DNA from 2 places in the Ruegeria sp. D3 genome. Region 1 is predicted to be linked to the other one. Evidence: riboswitches for the same ligand, from Rfam matches in the RefSeq annotation. Region 1 holds a riboswitch; the other holds the start of a gene.
The links. Region 1 has a riboswitch for cobalamin ahead of ACR0DX_RS02025 (DUF1636 family protein). Riboswitches for the same ligand answer to the same signal wherever they lie in the genome.
Positions count from the first base shown of each region.

Region 2: another riboswitch for cobalamin. It lies ahead of ACR0DX_RS12840 (hypothetical protein); the one in region 1 lies ahead of ACR0DX_RS02025 (DUF1636 family protein).

Region 1 covers NZ_JBQFPK010000001.1:401,208-408,431, forward strand. The annotation lists gene ACR0DX_RS02005 (TolC family outer membrane protein) at 1-420, opposite strand, end outside; gene ACR0DX_RS02010 (protein-L-isoaspartate O-methyltransferase family protein) at 517-1,170, opposite strand; tRNA gene ACR0DX_RS02015 (tRNA-Cys) at 1,398-1,471, shown strand; gene ACR0DX_RS02020 (NAD(P)-dependent oxidoreductase) at 2,248-3,240, opposite strand; cobalamin riboswitch at 3,352-3,560, shown strand; gene ACR0DX_RS02025 (DUF1636 family protein) at 3,646-4,020, shown strand; gene cobW (cobalamin biosynthesis protein CobW) at 4,022-5,077, shown strand; gene cobN (cobaltochelatase subunit CobN) at 5,081-7,224, shown strand, end outside.
Region 2 covers NZ_JBQFPK010000008.1:45,612-52,835, forward strand. The annotation lists gene ACR0DX_RS12815 (SRPBCC family protein) at 1-47, opposite strand, end outside; gene nudC (NAD(+) diphosphatase) at 87-1,067, opposite strand; gene ACR0DX_RS12825 (bifunctional 2',3'-cyclic-nucleotide 2'-phosphodiesterase/3'-nucleotidase) at 1,246-3,105, shown strand; RNA gene ffs (signal recognition particle sRNA small type) at 3,145-3,243, shown strand; gene ACR0DX_RS12835 (alpha/beta fold hydrolase) at 3,282-4,139, opposite strand; cobalamin riboswitch at 4,276-4,495, shown strand; gene ACR0DX_RS12840 (hypothetical protein) at 4,578-4,985, shown strand; gene ACR0DX_RS12845 (dual specificity protein phosphatase family protein) at 4,987-5,475, opposite strand; gene ACR0DX_RS12850 (DNA polymerase III subunit gamma/tau) at 5,609-7,224, shown strand, end outside.

The DNA of each region.
Region 1 (7,224 bases):
GGCTTGTTCGATATCAATCAGATTTTGACGCGTGGACAGAACGATTTCTTGCGCAGACTGTTTGCCCAGTACCGAAAAACCACCATCATAGATCAATTGGCTCAACGTCAGGCCGGTAAAGAAGTTAGTCGGTTCCTGACGGTTCACAACGTCATCAACAGTCGAGCGAGTGTAGTCTTGACTGATTTGCACGGTCCAGTTGATGATCGGCCGCAAAGCTGCCAGCGCAATCGCAACGTCTTCGTCAGCCGCACGCAGCAAAGCCCGGTTCTGCTCGAGCAACCCGCTCGTATTGTATGCCCCGATGAACGCATCCGTCAGATTATCCGCCCAGGCGAACCGCCCGGGTAAAACACTAAGCGCAATTCCGGCCGTCAGCGCCATCGCCTTGACCAGTTTACCTCCCGCTTTGGAACTCATCACGAAATCCTCTCAAATCAAAAATTACGCTGCCCTGTCGACAGTTTGCGCGTTTGTTTTCAACTAATCAAGGCGACAGAAAAAACTATCACGGAATTATAGCGAAAATACACTTTCTGTGGAAAATGCTGCCAAAACCGGCGCATTGGCGTTGAACGCATGACGCCAGGTCACACGGCCATTCGACTTATGACCGATCCGAACGGTGCCCAGTGCACCTTCCATGAACACGCACGCAATTCGACCGTGGTCTTTCAACTGATCAATCAGCTTGTCCGGAATCTGCTCGACCCCTCCTTGCACCATGATCACATCGTATGGCCCATGCTCGGTCGCGCCTTGCTCGAGCGGCCCGACATGGACGATGGCATTGTCGGCGTCTGCATCCATAAGTATGGTCTGAGCCTCTGCTGCCAGGTCTTCGTCGTCTTCCACGGCCACGACCAATTCGGCCATTCGCGCTGCAATTGCTGTCGAATACCCCATGGCCGGAGCAATATCCAACACGGCTTCATCATTAGAAATATTCAACACGTCCAGCATCTTAGCCAGAGTTCTGGGTTCAAGCATACAGCGACCGTTCCCGAGGTCGATCAGCTCCTCGACATAAGCCGCCTCGCGCTGCGAATCCGGGACGAAATTCTCGCGCCGGACGGTAAGCATCGCGTCGATGATAGGAAATTTCGTGACGTCAGAGGGTCGGATTTGCGTGTCAACCATTGTACGGCGACGGGCTGCGAAATCTGTCATTGGATCGCTCGTTCTGTTCCCTAGTGTGCGTGGCTTGTGCCATATCCAGAAGAAACCGGCAACGCCTCAGTGCCTTCAAACTTACGATATCAGGCAATAATTCAGGACAAGAGCACTGCTGTGACAAATAAGCAGACTGAAATTTGCGCCCACCCCTCTGGACGCCCCAGACGAAAGCTGCTAAAACGCCGATCACACCACGACAAGTATTTGATTTTACTTGAAAAGGCGAGTTGGCGGAGTGGTGACGCAGCGGATTGCAAATCCGTGTACACCGGTTCGATTCCGGTACTCGCCTCCATTTTATTCTAAATCATTGACTTAGCCCTGTGGTGCTCGGGTGTGACACAAAGTGGGACACACCTGCAATGATACTGTCATCCTATTTAAGCCTCTCAAGACACGGTATTTATTACTTCCGTTGGCCTATCCCTCCGTCTTATGAGCAAAAGAGAACATCTGTAAGAATATCGTTGCTTGAGCGAATACTACTGCGTTGCCCTATGCAACGCCCACGCCCTCCGGAATGGATTAAGAAACCATGAGTGACAGTCTGGATAGCCGAGTGCGCCATTGAACTCAGGGCAACACTGCGCGGCGTTGGCGTGCGCCTGTTGATGTTAGGCTTACCGCTTTCAAGCGAAAGTCACAAATACGGTCCTTGATCTGACAAAGGACGCTGATGTTCACCAGGACACAGGCGTTTTTGGATGTGCGACTGGAAAAAAGCAACTTGGCATTCATGCTAGCACGACCTTGTGGTCGCGAAATAAGCAGGCGAAATCCTACTGAACGCATAGGCATGAACCAAGCGGGCAGTACCGGATCTACGGAAAACGGGCGGCTCGCGGGAATGCAAGCTCGTAACTTGCGACATGATTGGCACTTAGTATTTGAAGTCTTCGAACAGGTTTTCCTAGGGTTTGGCTATTCACCATACTTGGGTCTATCCGCACACAAATTGACTCTTGCCCCGTTGGTTCAGGTAGTTCAGTGGCCTGACAAAGTGGCAGCGAGCCCAATACTCGCCGCCTCTTTTCCAAGCTGGTCAAAGCGTTTTCGCGCAGTGTAATTGCGTCATTCGGCCCGACGTCCCTGAGGAATAACCTCGAATCCGGACGCTTCCGGCTCGTAGTCTTCCATTTCGGACGGGAAGCCGGGGGCTGTGATATCCAGCCCGGTGGCCTCTTCCAACCGCTTGATAATATTAGGGGAAAACTCTCGGTCGCCATAACGGGCGATGCCGTCGTCAAAGATACGCATCATCACCGGGTTGATCTCGAGCGGCACCCCCGCCCGGTCCGCCACATCCTGAAACAGGCCAATGTCCTTTTTCACCAAATCCATCGTGAACGAAATGTCCCGCGAGCCGTTCAGAATGACTTGGCTTTCGGTTTCATGCACGAAGGATGTCCCAGACGAGATCTTGATTGCCTCATATGTGGTGTTCAGATCCATCCCGGCGGCTTTGGCGGTCACAAGTGCTTCCGCGCAGGTGATCAGGTTGGCGGTGGCGAGGTAATTGGTCAGCACTTTCAACACCGAAGCAGTCCCGAGGTCACCGGTATGCAGAACCCGTCGGCCCATGGTGGTCAGAAAGGGCAGTATGCGCTCGAACGTGGCCCGGTCGCAGCCCGCGAAGATCGAGATATTGCCCGTCGCGGCGCGATGACAGCCACCCGACACAGGACAGTCTACCGCTGCGCCGCCACGTTCGATCACCTGAGCGCCCAATCGCTTGACTTCGGCTTCATCAGTGGTGGACATCTCCATCCAGATTTTGCCGGGGCTGACCTCAGGCAGCATCTCCTGCATCACCGCGTCCGAAGCGGCAGGTGATGGCAGGCAGGTAATAACCGCGTCGCAATCGCGCATCAGCTGGGCCGGGCTTTCGGCGGCCTTGGCCCCCTGTGACACGAAACCGTCGACGAGGTCAGAGTTCAAATCATGTACCGTCAGTTCGATCCCGTTGCGCAGCAAAGACCCTGACAGTTTGCCGCCCACATTGCCCAAGCCGATAAAGCCCACCTTCATGCGATACACCTCCTTTTTTGGCGTCGTTTTGTCCATGGCACCATGCCGCCCCACCCAAAGTCATGCCGCCCAGCGACGCTGTCAGGTCGCTTTTAACCCGAGGTGCGAAAGATGTTTGCGACTCGCTTGACAAGGGCCTGCCCGGTGCCGCATGTCCGATCCGTTGGTGTCCATCTGCAGATGGATGAAAAGGGAATGCGTCAGCGGGTCATCCGTCAAACGCAGCCGCCCCCGCGACCGTGACCGGAGAGGGTGCCCAAGCCACTGGCCAGCAAGGCCGGGAAGGCGGGTCATCCGACAGGGCAACCGCCCTGAAATCCGCAAGCCGGGAGACCTGCCAGCACCCGCGATTGAAACCGGACGGGGTGTTCCGGTGCCGGGTCACGCACGACCCGCATGAAACCCCGTCCCCCACGATGAGGATTTAGGGGGATGAGAGACATGACCGAAACCGCTCCGGTCGAGCTGCTGGTTTGCACCACCTGCCGCCGCGGCCTACCCATTGAAGATGACGCCCAACGCCCCGGCACGTTGCTGCACAAGGCGTTGGAACAGGCTGAACTGCCCGAGGGCGTGGCGCTGAAGGCTGTTGAATGCCTGTCGAATTGCGATCAGGGCTGTTCCATCGTGCTGCGCGGCGGGCCGGAACGCTGGACCTTTGTTTATGAGAACCTGAACGAAGTCGATCATGTCGACGTGATCGTAGACGGTGCCACCAAGTATCTGGCCACCGAAGACGGTCTGGTCAAATGGCGCGAGCGCCCCGAACATTTCCGCAAAAACTGCGCCTCGCGCATTCCCCCGATTGGAGCCTGACATGTCCACTTTGGAAAAACTCCCCGTTACTGTGATCACCGGCTTTCTGGGTTCGGGCAAGACCACGCTGGTGCGACACCTGATGCAGAACCCGCAGGGCAAGCGTCTGGCCGTTGTGGTCAACGAGTTTGGCGATGTCGGCGTGGACGGCGATATCCTGAAATCCTGCGCCATCCCCGATTGCCCGGCAGAGAACATCATGGAACTGGCAAACGGCTGCATTTGCTGCACCGTGGCCGATGATTTCATCCCCACGATCGAGGCGCTGATGGCGCTGGAGCCGCGCCCCGAGCATATCCTGATCGAAACATCTGGTTTGGCGCTGCCGAAACCGCTGCTGAAAGCGTTCGACTGGCCCGATATTCGGTCGAAAATCACCGTGGACGGCGTGATCGCGCTGGCCGATGCCGAGGCGGTCGCCGCCGGCCGGTTCGCGCCGAATGTCGAGGCAGTGGATGCCCAGCGCATGGCCGACGATTCCATCGACCACGAAACGCCTCTGTCCGAGGTGTTCGAGGATCAGATCTCCTGCGCCGACATCATCCTGCTGACCAAGCCTGATCTGGCCGGCCCCGAAGGTGTCGCCAAAGCCAAAGAGATCATCGCCGCAGAGGCCCCGCGCCCTCTGCCGGTCGTCGAAGTGGCCGAAGGCGTTGTGGACGTGCGCGTCGTGCTGGGTCTTGAGGCTGCCGCTGAGGATGACATGGAGGCGCGGCCCAGCCATCACGATGGCCACCATGATCACGAGCACGATGATTTCGAAAGCATCATCGTCGAGCTGCCGGAACAGACCGACCCGGCCGATCTGGTAGCGAAAATCGAACGTCTTGCCAAAGAACTGAACATCCTGCGCGTCAAAGGCTATGCCGCTGTTCAGGGCAAGCCAATGCGCCTTCTGGTTCAGGCTGTGGGCGCGCGCGTGCGTCATCAGTACGACCGTCCGTGGCAGCCTGGCGAAGAGCGCCGTTCGCGTCTGGTGGTGATTGCCGAGCATGACGACATCAAAGAGGCCGAAATTCGCGACATCCTCGTGGGCGTCACCGAGGCTGCCGAGTAAACTATGCACGTCGTCTTCCGCGAAAGCCACGGGTTAGAGGAATCCGAAACCCCAACCGATCTGGGCCAGAGCCCGGCGGATTTGGTGGTGCTGTCGTTCTCGGACAGCGACCTTGGTGCTTTCGCGGCAGGCTGGCATCGTGGCGGCGGACCCGAGGGTCGGATGCCGACCTTGCGGCTGGCCAATCTGACGGCGCTGAAACATCCCCTCTCGGTGGATACCTATGTCGAGCAGACGTTGGAGGGCGCCAAGGGCATCCTGATCCGACTGATCGGCGGGGTGCCCTATTGGTCCTACGGACTGCAGCAGGTTCTATCGCTTGCGCAGACCAAAGGGATTGCTGTGGCCGTGCTGCCGGCGGACGGGCGCGAGGATACGCGGCTGGATGACTATTCGACCCTGCCCGTCTCCACCCTGCGCCGCTTGGCGCATCTTTGCGACACCGGTGGCGAGGTTGCAGCACAAGCCGCTTTGGCGCAGATGGCATTGGCAGCCGGTCTGTATGCGGGCCCGGTGATGGGCGCCAAGTCCTTGCCCGACTGCGGCGCATGGTGCCCGGACCGCGGTGTGATCCCGGCGGAACAGGCGTTTTCCGGGGATGCGAAACGCATCCTCGTCACCTTCTACCGCGCTTATCTGACATCCGCCGACACCGCCCCCGTGGCCGCCCTAATCCGCAGTCTGCGCGCACGCGGGTTGGACGCCGTGGGCCTATTCGCTCCCTCGCTGAAAGCTCCCACCGCCGCCGACTGGCTGCGCGACACCATCGTTTCTCTGGCCCCATCCGCGATCATCAACGCCACCTCCTTCTCGGGTAAAGGCGCATCTGGCACCTCGCCCTTGGACGCCGCCAATATACCCGTTTTCCAAGTCGCACTGGCCACCTCGCGCCGCAAAGCCTGGGCCGAAGCGGAACGCGGTCTCTCGCCCGCCGACCTCGCCATGCATGTGGTGCTGCCCGAGGTGGACGGGCGGATTTCAGCAGGCATCGCCTCGTTCAAGGAGCCGGGCAAGCGCGACCAGCATCTGGAATATTCCCGCTTTGCCCACCGGGCCGAGGAGGAACGGATTGAGGCCATCCTTGACCGTGTGACCGGCTGGCTGAACTTGCAAGGCAAACCCAAATCCGATCAGGTGCCCGCGCTGGTTCTGTCCACCTATCCCGGCAAGGACTGGCAGATGGCCCATGCGGTGGGCCTTGACGCGTTGGCCTCCGCCGAAGCGATGCTGTCCGACCTGCAGGCCGAAGGCTATGACACCGCCCCCGCCGAGCCAATTTCTGACGCGCTGTTGGACGCGCGGATTGCATGGCCCCTTGCCGACTATCAGGCCGCGCTGGCCGACCTACCCGAACAGCTACGCATCGACCTGCAATCCGTCTGGGGTGCGCCCGAGAGTGATCCCGCTTTCGCGGATGGTGCCTTCCACTTCACCGCGCTGCGCCGGGGCAAAGCTCTGGTCGCACTGCAACCCGAGCGCGGCACGCCCGAGCTGCGCGATGACGACTATCACGACCTGTCACGCACCCCGCGCCACAGCTATGTCGCCTTCTACCTGTGGTTGCGCAAAAGCCTGCACGCCGACGCGCTGATCCATATCGGAGCCCATGGCACACTGGAATGGCTGCCCGGAAAATCCGTCGCCCTGTCCAACACATGCTGGCCCGAGGCGCTGATCCGCGACCTGCCCGTGATCTACCCCTTCATCGTCAATGATCCCGGCGAGGCCGCGCAAGCCAAGCGTCGGATCGGAGCCGTCACGCTGGGGCACATCCCGCCCGCGCTGAAAGAAAGCGGCACGCCCGACCGGATGGTCCGGCTGGAATCCCTACTGGATGAGTTCTCGAACGCCGATGGTCTAGACCCCAAACGCCGCGACCGACTGCAAGAGGATATCCGCGACGAGGCGCGGGCAATCGGGCTGGAAAGCGATCTGGGTCTGGATCAGGCCACCTGCACCGCCGAGGCGATCACTCGCATCGACCGCTTTGTCTGCGACATCAAGGAAAGCCAGTTCGGTGACGGTCTGCACATCTTTGGCCGGGCGCCCGAAGTCACCGGTAATTTCGATCCCGGACCCTCGGCACATTGCGAACGTAACGGGTTGCTGGATGCGCTGGCCGGAAAACGGATCGAGGCCGGGCCGTC
Region 2 (7,224 bases), on a different contig from region 1:
ACTGCGTTGATGGGTGCGTCGATATCTTCATGTGCTGTGAATTGCATGGTGTCCGAGGCTCTTACCTTTGATTCCCCAATATTCTGTCAATCCAGCGTATCCGCCAGCCAGTGCTGCAAAAGAAAATGCGCGATGGCACCCTTCCGCGCAGGCATCAATGTCGGATGTTCACCAGCAAAGGCCTGCATCATTTCCGACTTGCTGACCCAGATGGCATCTTCGATTTCAATCGGGTCGATTGTAATATCGCGTGACAGCGCCAGACCTGCACACCCAAACATCAGCGACGCGGGAAAGGGCCAGGGTTGGCTGGACAGATAAGTGACTGCTCCGACAGGTACTCCGGCCTCTTCCATCACTTCTCGGCGCACGGCGGCCTCGAGCGTTTCACCGGGTTCGACAAAGCCCGCAAGCAGGGAATACATCCCGTCCGGCCAACCTGGAGACCGCCCCATCAGCACCGAATCTCCATGCGTGATCAGCATGATGACAACCGGGTCCGTGCGCGGGAAATGCTGACCCCCGCAAGACGGACAGCTGCGCTGCCATCCCGCCTGCGCCAAATCACTGGCGGCACCGCAGCGGGCGCAGAAACGGTGCGTCTCGTGCCAGCCGATCACCGCCTTGGCAGTTGCCGCCAGCTCCGCATCCCGAGGGTTCAGACGGGTCATGATCCGACGCAATTCGACAAAAACATGCCCGATGGACAACGCGGGGTGCTGTTGCTGGGAACGGTCGAAGAATGCCCCAACCTCGGAGAGGTCCAGCCCCTCGGCGTCCCACCCCGAGATGTCCAAAGCGAACAGCGGAACGTGATCCGAAATACCTAGAAAGACTGGTTCTTCAACAATTCCGCCCGGTCCATTGCGCAACAGATCGTGCGTCAGCGGCAGCAACGCCAGCCGATCCAGAGCTTCGCCCTCGACCAGCACCTTACCGCGCCACAACATAAGGCATCTTGCATCCGGGTCGTTTGCGACTTGCGCAAGCCCCTCGGGATCGTTGCGCAGATGTGCTGCGCGATCCAGTCCCGACCCGCCAAACGTCACGGTTTCCGCGTATTTCATTGCAATCCCTTCAGGTTGTCGGCACAGGGCTGCCACGAGCGCCGGGTCGTTGCAACGACATTTCTGCTTCGTGGGAAATTGAGGAGACAATGTGATCAACTCAAACTCTGCCTTGAAACTTGCGTCAAATACTCTTTTTGTTGAGATAGGTTAACCAAAAACGTCTAAAAGTAGAGTATTGCAACATCCCCCTTCCTCTCTAAGCGCAACGATCAGGATTTTGGGAACCTCGGATCTACATATGAATGTGACCGGGTTTGACTATTATCGGGATGCGCCGGAACCCATGATTGGGTTTACCCGTACAGCCACACTGATCCGCCAAGCTCGAACCGAGGCCAAAGATGCCATGACCATCTTGCTGGATAACGGGGACTCACTACAGGGAACGCCCATTGGGGAATGGGCCGAAACACAAACCCAAACCCGTCATCCTCTGATGGAGGCTTTCGAAGCGCTGGATTACGATGCCATCGGATTGGGAAACCATGATTTCGGCTTCGGCTTGCAGGTTCTGGACCGTATCCTGCGCCAATCCCCCTGCCCTGTCTTATGCAGCAACGCGCACCGGTTGGACCGCCCCGGTGCTTGGAGCAGGCAGGCAGTGCTAAGCCGAACCATGAAAGCCGGAGACCGCGAATATCCGATCAAAATCGGCGTTTTTTCAGCCCTGCCGCCGCAAACTGCGAACTGGGAGGCGCACCGGCTTGAGCAAAAGGTCCGCATCGACGATATCCTGTCCACGGCACGACACGTGTCGCAAGAGCTGAAGGCCGCTGGGTGCGATCTTGTGATCGCGCTGGCGCATTCCGGGATTGGCACCGCCCAACCGGAGCCGAATCTGGAAAACGCCGTGATTCCCCTTGCGGCCATCGGACCGATCGATGCGATCATAGCGGGACATTCACATCTGACTTTGCCGGGCGCGTCGCATGAAAGGTTTGCGTTCGTGGACAGTGCCAAAGGTCAAGTGCACGGCAAGCCGGCTGTCATGCCGGGCAGCGCTGGGTCGCATCTTGGTGTGATTGACCTGACGATGAAACTTGGTGACGACGGAAAGTGGCAGGTAGAAACGCACCGTTCACACCTGAAGGCAATCGCACCCGACTTTGTTGGCGCTGAGGTTCCGGAAGACCCCGAACTGTCGCGGATTTTTGCCAAGGCGCACCGCGAAACTCGCGCGCAGTACAACACGCCCGTTGGACACACGTCGCATCATCTGCACAGCTATTTCAGCTTTTGCGCCTGGGATCGCGGTCTGGCGCTTGTGGCTGCCGCGCAAGCCGCAGCATTGCGGCAGCATGTGCAGGGAACTGCCAATGCGGGGCTACCCGTCTTGTCGGCAGTTGCACCGTCGAAATTCGGCGGTCGTGCAGGACCTCGGTTTTTCACCGATATCCCACCCGGGCAGATATGTACGCGCCATGTTGCCGACCTGAACGTGTTTCCGAACGAGATGCAGGCCGTCATTGTCTCGGGCACTGAAATCAAAGATTGGCTGGAAATGTCCGCTGGCGTGCTGAACCAGATGCGCCCGGGTGAACAATCGGACCTTGTGGATACGAATCGCGCCGGACATAATTTTGACGTGCTACACGGGTTAACTTACGCACTAGATCTAGCATCTCCGGCGCGGTTCGACACAGGTGGCGCAATACTTCATCCCAACAGCCATCGGGTTCGCGAATTGCGATTCAACGGCCGCCCTATCGACGCAGATCAGCGCTTTGTTGTCGCGTTGAACAACTATCGCGCCAACGGAGGCGGGAACTTCCCGTTTGCCGAAAACGCGACCCGAATTCCTCTGCCGGTCCTTCCGATTCAACATATTGTACGGGATTACCTGTCGGGCTTGTTACCGATGGACCCTTTGGAAGAGGCGCCCCAGCCTTTTCAGTTGTCACCCATACCCGGTGCCCATGCGCTTGTGAAAACCGGAGCGGCCGCTGACCAACATCTGGAAGAATTGGCACGCTATCGTGCCAAAGTCATCGGTCCGGATGCGAAAGGTTTCCTGAACATTCAGCTCTCCCTCTGACGGGTTGCCAAGCATGAACCAAATGCCTATATCCACCGTTGAGAGGTTGGCGCGGGCGAGCGCCTCGCCAACCTGGTCAGGTCCGGAAGGAAGCAGCCACAACGAGCCCCGCTTGGGTCGATGTCCAACCTCTCACTTCATCCCCGACAGTTTTGACCGGTTTAGACGCGCAGCACTTATGCGATCAAGCGCGGCCATAGGGACTCGTTGCGACGCGCGAACGCGCCGATATGGCCAATGTCCTTCAGTCCGAATTCCTGCGGTGACAGTACATGACGCCGAGCGCTGGAGCCGTACAGATCTGCCAACCGCCAAACGGCTTCGGGCGGAACCATCTGGTCGTCCTCGAAAGTGAACAGATCGACCGGTTTGCCTTTCTCTGCCCAGGTTGCGGCTGGTAGCGTTTTTCCGATTTCAGGCAGATAGTTTTGGGGCGCCGTGCACCACTTACGCCACTGCCAGTAAACCGGTGCAGGCAGGTCGGCCCCAAATCCCACTGCCTTTCCTGGCAGGTATCCAACGGTTTTTACTGCCAGCGGAACATGTCCATACCAGAACAAGGACGCCAGCGCGCGATAAGGCCAAGGGTGATCACTGATTGTCACCAGCCCCGAACACACACAGATCATGCGATCTATATGGTCGATATCAGGTTGTATTGGCCCCAGCATCCCTCCGACCGAGTGCCCTATGCTCCAGTGTTCTGCGTGTGGGTAACGCTGGCGCATTTCCGCTCTGGCGGCGGGCATGTCGGTCAGCGCCCAATCCGCCATCTTTACTCGCGATTCCTGCAGTAGTCCGGTCAGTGAGTGGCCAAAGTCACGATAGTCGTAGGTCAGGCAGGCGATCCCCTGATCCGCTGCCAGCCAATGCGCGAAATGCTGATAGTAATCCCTCGGGACACCGGTCGCACCATGTATAACCACGGCGACTTTGGGATCGGTCACGGGCCGGTACAGGCGTGCCGACAGCATTGCCGAACCGGCAGAAAACCGAAAATCCTCGGTCAGGACGGGGGGTGTATCATCCAGCATAGCGTTGCTCACCTGATCTGAACTGTTCGGTTCACCCCTTATCCCCACTTCTTTGGCCGGGCTGAGTCAAGGGCGCATCAAGATGACCAAACGTCCACTTTGCGCGCGCGCCCGCTTGACTCAAAGCCCGCTCAACCGCTAGCGATGGCGTGATGGTTCTTGTCCCGTGTCGGGACAAGATGAAAAGGGAACACGGTGCGGTTCTGCCCGGTCATGCCGGAACGATCCAATGCCGCGACTGCCCCCGCAACTGTAAGCGGTGAGCAATGCCGAAATACCACTGGCCCGCAAGGCTGGGAAGGTCGGCAACGCGATGACCCGCAAGTCAGGAGACCTGCCATCAAATCAAAACTGTAACTCGGGCGGGGTGTCCGGGCGGGATTGTCAGCGCGCTGTCACACCTGATCCATGCCCCGTTCCCCGCGCGGAGGGCGCATTATGATCTGGAAGACAAAAACGCACCAATTCAGTGCAACCCTATGTCAGAAAACCGGCAAGACCTGCCCGGCTTTAGCGCAGATGGCACGGGCTATTGTGCAAGCGATGGAATCCGCGGTGCCTGCCACGTCGGAAGAATTCGCATTGGACGGCAGCGGAGAGCTGGGCCATTGCCCACAGGGCTGCATCGCCCGATTCCGCGCCCAGAAAGATCAAATTCGCATCTTCTGCGGCACCAGCACGGACGCCTCGCTCGACGCGTTGGATGGTTATGCGGATATGCTGTTCGGCCCCGTTGCTGCGGCCCGTCCGGCCGGCCAGTTACCAGTACCGCCCTGTGCCATGCTTGAAGTGTCAGAGCTGGCCCCGGCGCAACCAGCACAGCCCCAGCAGCATCTGGCGCTGTAACTCAGTCCGGCGCGCAGGTTGCCCAACGCATCTGTCCGTCGGTTTCAACCGCACAGGGCCGCACGGCGCGCAGGCGGCGCAACGCCGCGTCGGAGGCGATGCCCTGTTCGACCATAAGCCGCAGGGCGATCATGCCCGACCGCCCGCACCCGCCCCGGCAATGCACCAGCACCCGCCCTCCACGCGCCAGAATTTGCGCGGCAGACTGGCTGATCCGGGGCCAAGCGGCCTCGGTGTCCGGCGACGGCGCGCCAAAATCTTCAATCGGCAGGTGCGTCCAGGTTATGCCCTCGGCGTGCAGGTCATCTCCCAGTTTTCCCGCCCCGGCCTGCTCCATCTCGGAGCTTGTGGTCATCGAAATCACAAGATCGGGCCGCCAGCGGCGAATGATATCCAAATCCCGCGCATACTCCCCCGCGCGCCCCGGCAGCGGCGACAGCGCGACGTGACCGGCCGCGACCTCGACCACGTGAATTGCAAATGGCTCCATCCCCGGCCTCCTTTTCACATAGCTTCTATGCTGTGCAAACTGACCTGCAAACCGAATTTCCCCCAAGGCGGCGGTGGACGCGGGCGGCGGGGGTCTCTACGCTGCATCGGAACCCGAATCCGACAGAGCAGATATGACCGACACGCCCAGCCCCGCCTATCAGGTTCTTGCCCGCAAATACCGCCCTGAAACCTTTGCCGATCTGGTCGGGCAGGAGGCCATGGTACGCACGCTGAAAAACGCGTTCGAGGCGGATCGGATCGCGCAGGCCTTTATCATGACCGGCATTCGCGGCACCGGCAAAACCACCACGGCCCGGATCATCGCCAAGGGCATGAACTGCATCGGCCCCGATGGCGAGGGCAAACCGACGACCGAACCCTGCGGCCAGTGCGAACATTGTGTGGCGATCATGGAAGGTCGCCATGTGGACGTGATGGAGATGGACGCCGCCAGCCGGACCGGTGTGAACGATATTCGCGAGATCATCGACAGCGTCCGCTACCGCGCGGCCTCGGCCCGCTATAAGATCTATATCATCGACGAGGTCCACATGCTGTCGACCAGCGCCTTCAACGCGCTGCTCAAGACGCTTGAGGAACCGCCCGAGCATGTGAAGTTTATCTTTGCCACCACCGAGATTCGCAAAGTGCCGGTGACGGTCCTGTCCCGATGTCAGCGCTTTGACCTGCGACGGATCGAGCCCGAGGACATGATCGGCCTGCTGCGCAAGATCGCCGATGCCGAAGGCGCACAGATCGCCGAAGACGCGATGGCACTAATCACCCGCGCCGCCGAGGGTTCAGCCCGCGATGCGACCTCTCTGCTGGATCAGGCGATTTCACACGGCGCCGGGGAAACCAGCGCCGATCAGGTGCGTGCGATGCTGGGTCTTGCCGACCGGGGCCGGGTGCTGGACCTGATGGACATGATCCTGCGTGGCGATGCCGCCGGGGCGCTGACCGAACTTGGCGCACAATATGCCGAAGGCGCCGACCCGCTGGCCGTGCTGCGCGATCTGGCCGAGATCACTCATTGGGTGTCGGTGGTAAAGATCACGCCGGATGCCGCTGAAGACCCGACCGTTTCCCCTGATGAACGCGCGCGGGGTCAGCAAATGGCCGAGGCCCTGCCGATGCGGGTCCTGACCCGCATGTGGCAGATGTTGTTGAAAGCGCTCGAGGAAGTCTCAGCCGCGCCCAACGCCATGATGGCCGCCGAGATGGTCGTTATCCGCCTGACCCATGTGTCTGACCTGCCCAGCCCAGAAGAACTGATCAAACGGTTGCAAGACGCGCCTCCCCCACCGCCAAACGGCGGGCCCGGCGGCGGAATGACCGCACCATCACACGCCGCGCAGGCCCCGGTGGCCTCCACTTATGCGCCGCCCATTCGCGGCGGGGCCGGAGCGCCCACGGCCGCACTGGCGCAGGATGTGCAAACGGCATTGGCCCGCTACCCGAGTTTTGAACATGTGGTCGAACTGATCCGCACCAACCGGGATGTGAAACTGCTGGTTGAGGTCGAAAACGGCGTCCGGTTGGTGTCTTACCAACCCGGTCGGATCGAGTTCACGCCAACAGACTCAGCCCCAACCGATCTGGCCGCCCGCATGGGTACCGCACTACAACGCTGGACCGGCAACCGCTGGGCGGTGACCATTGTGGCCAACGGCGAGGCGGCAACCATCGCCGAAATCCGAGATGCCGCCGATCTGGCGTTAAAGGCCGAGGCCGAACAGCACCCTCT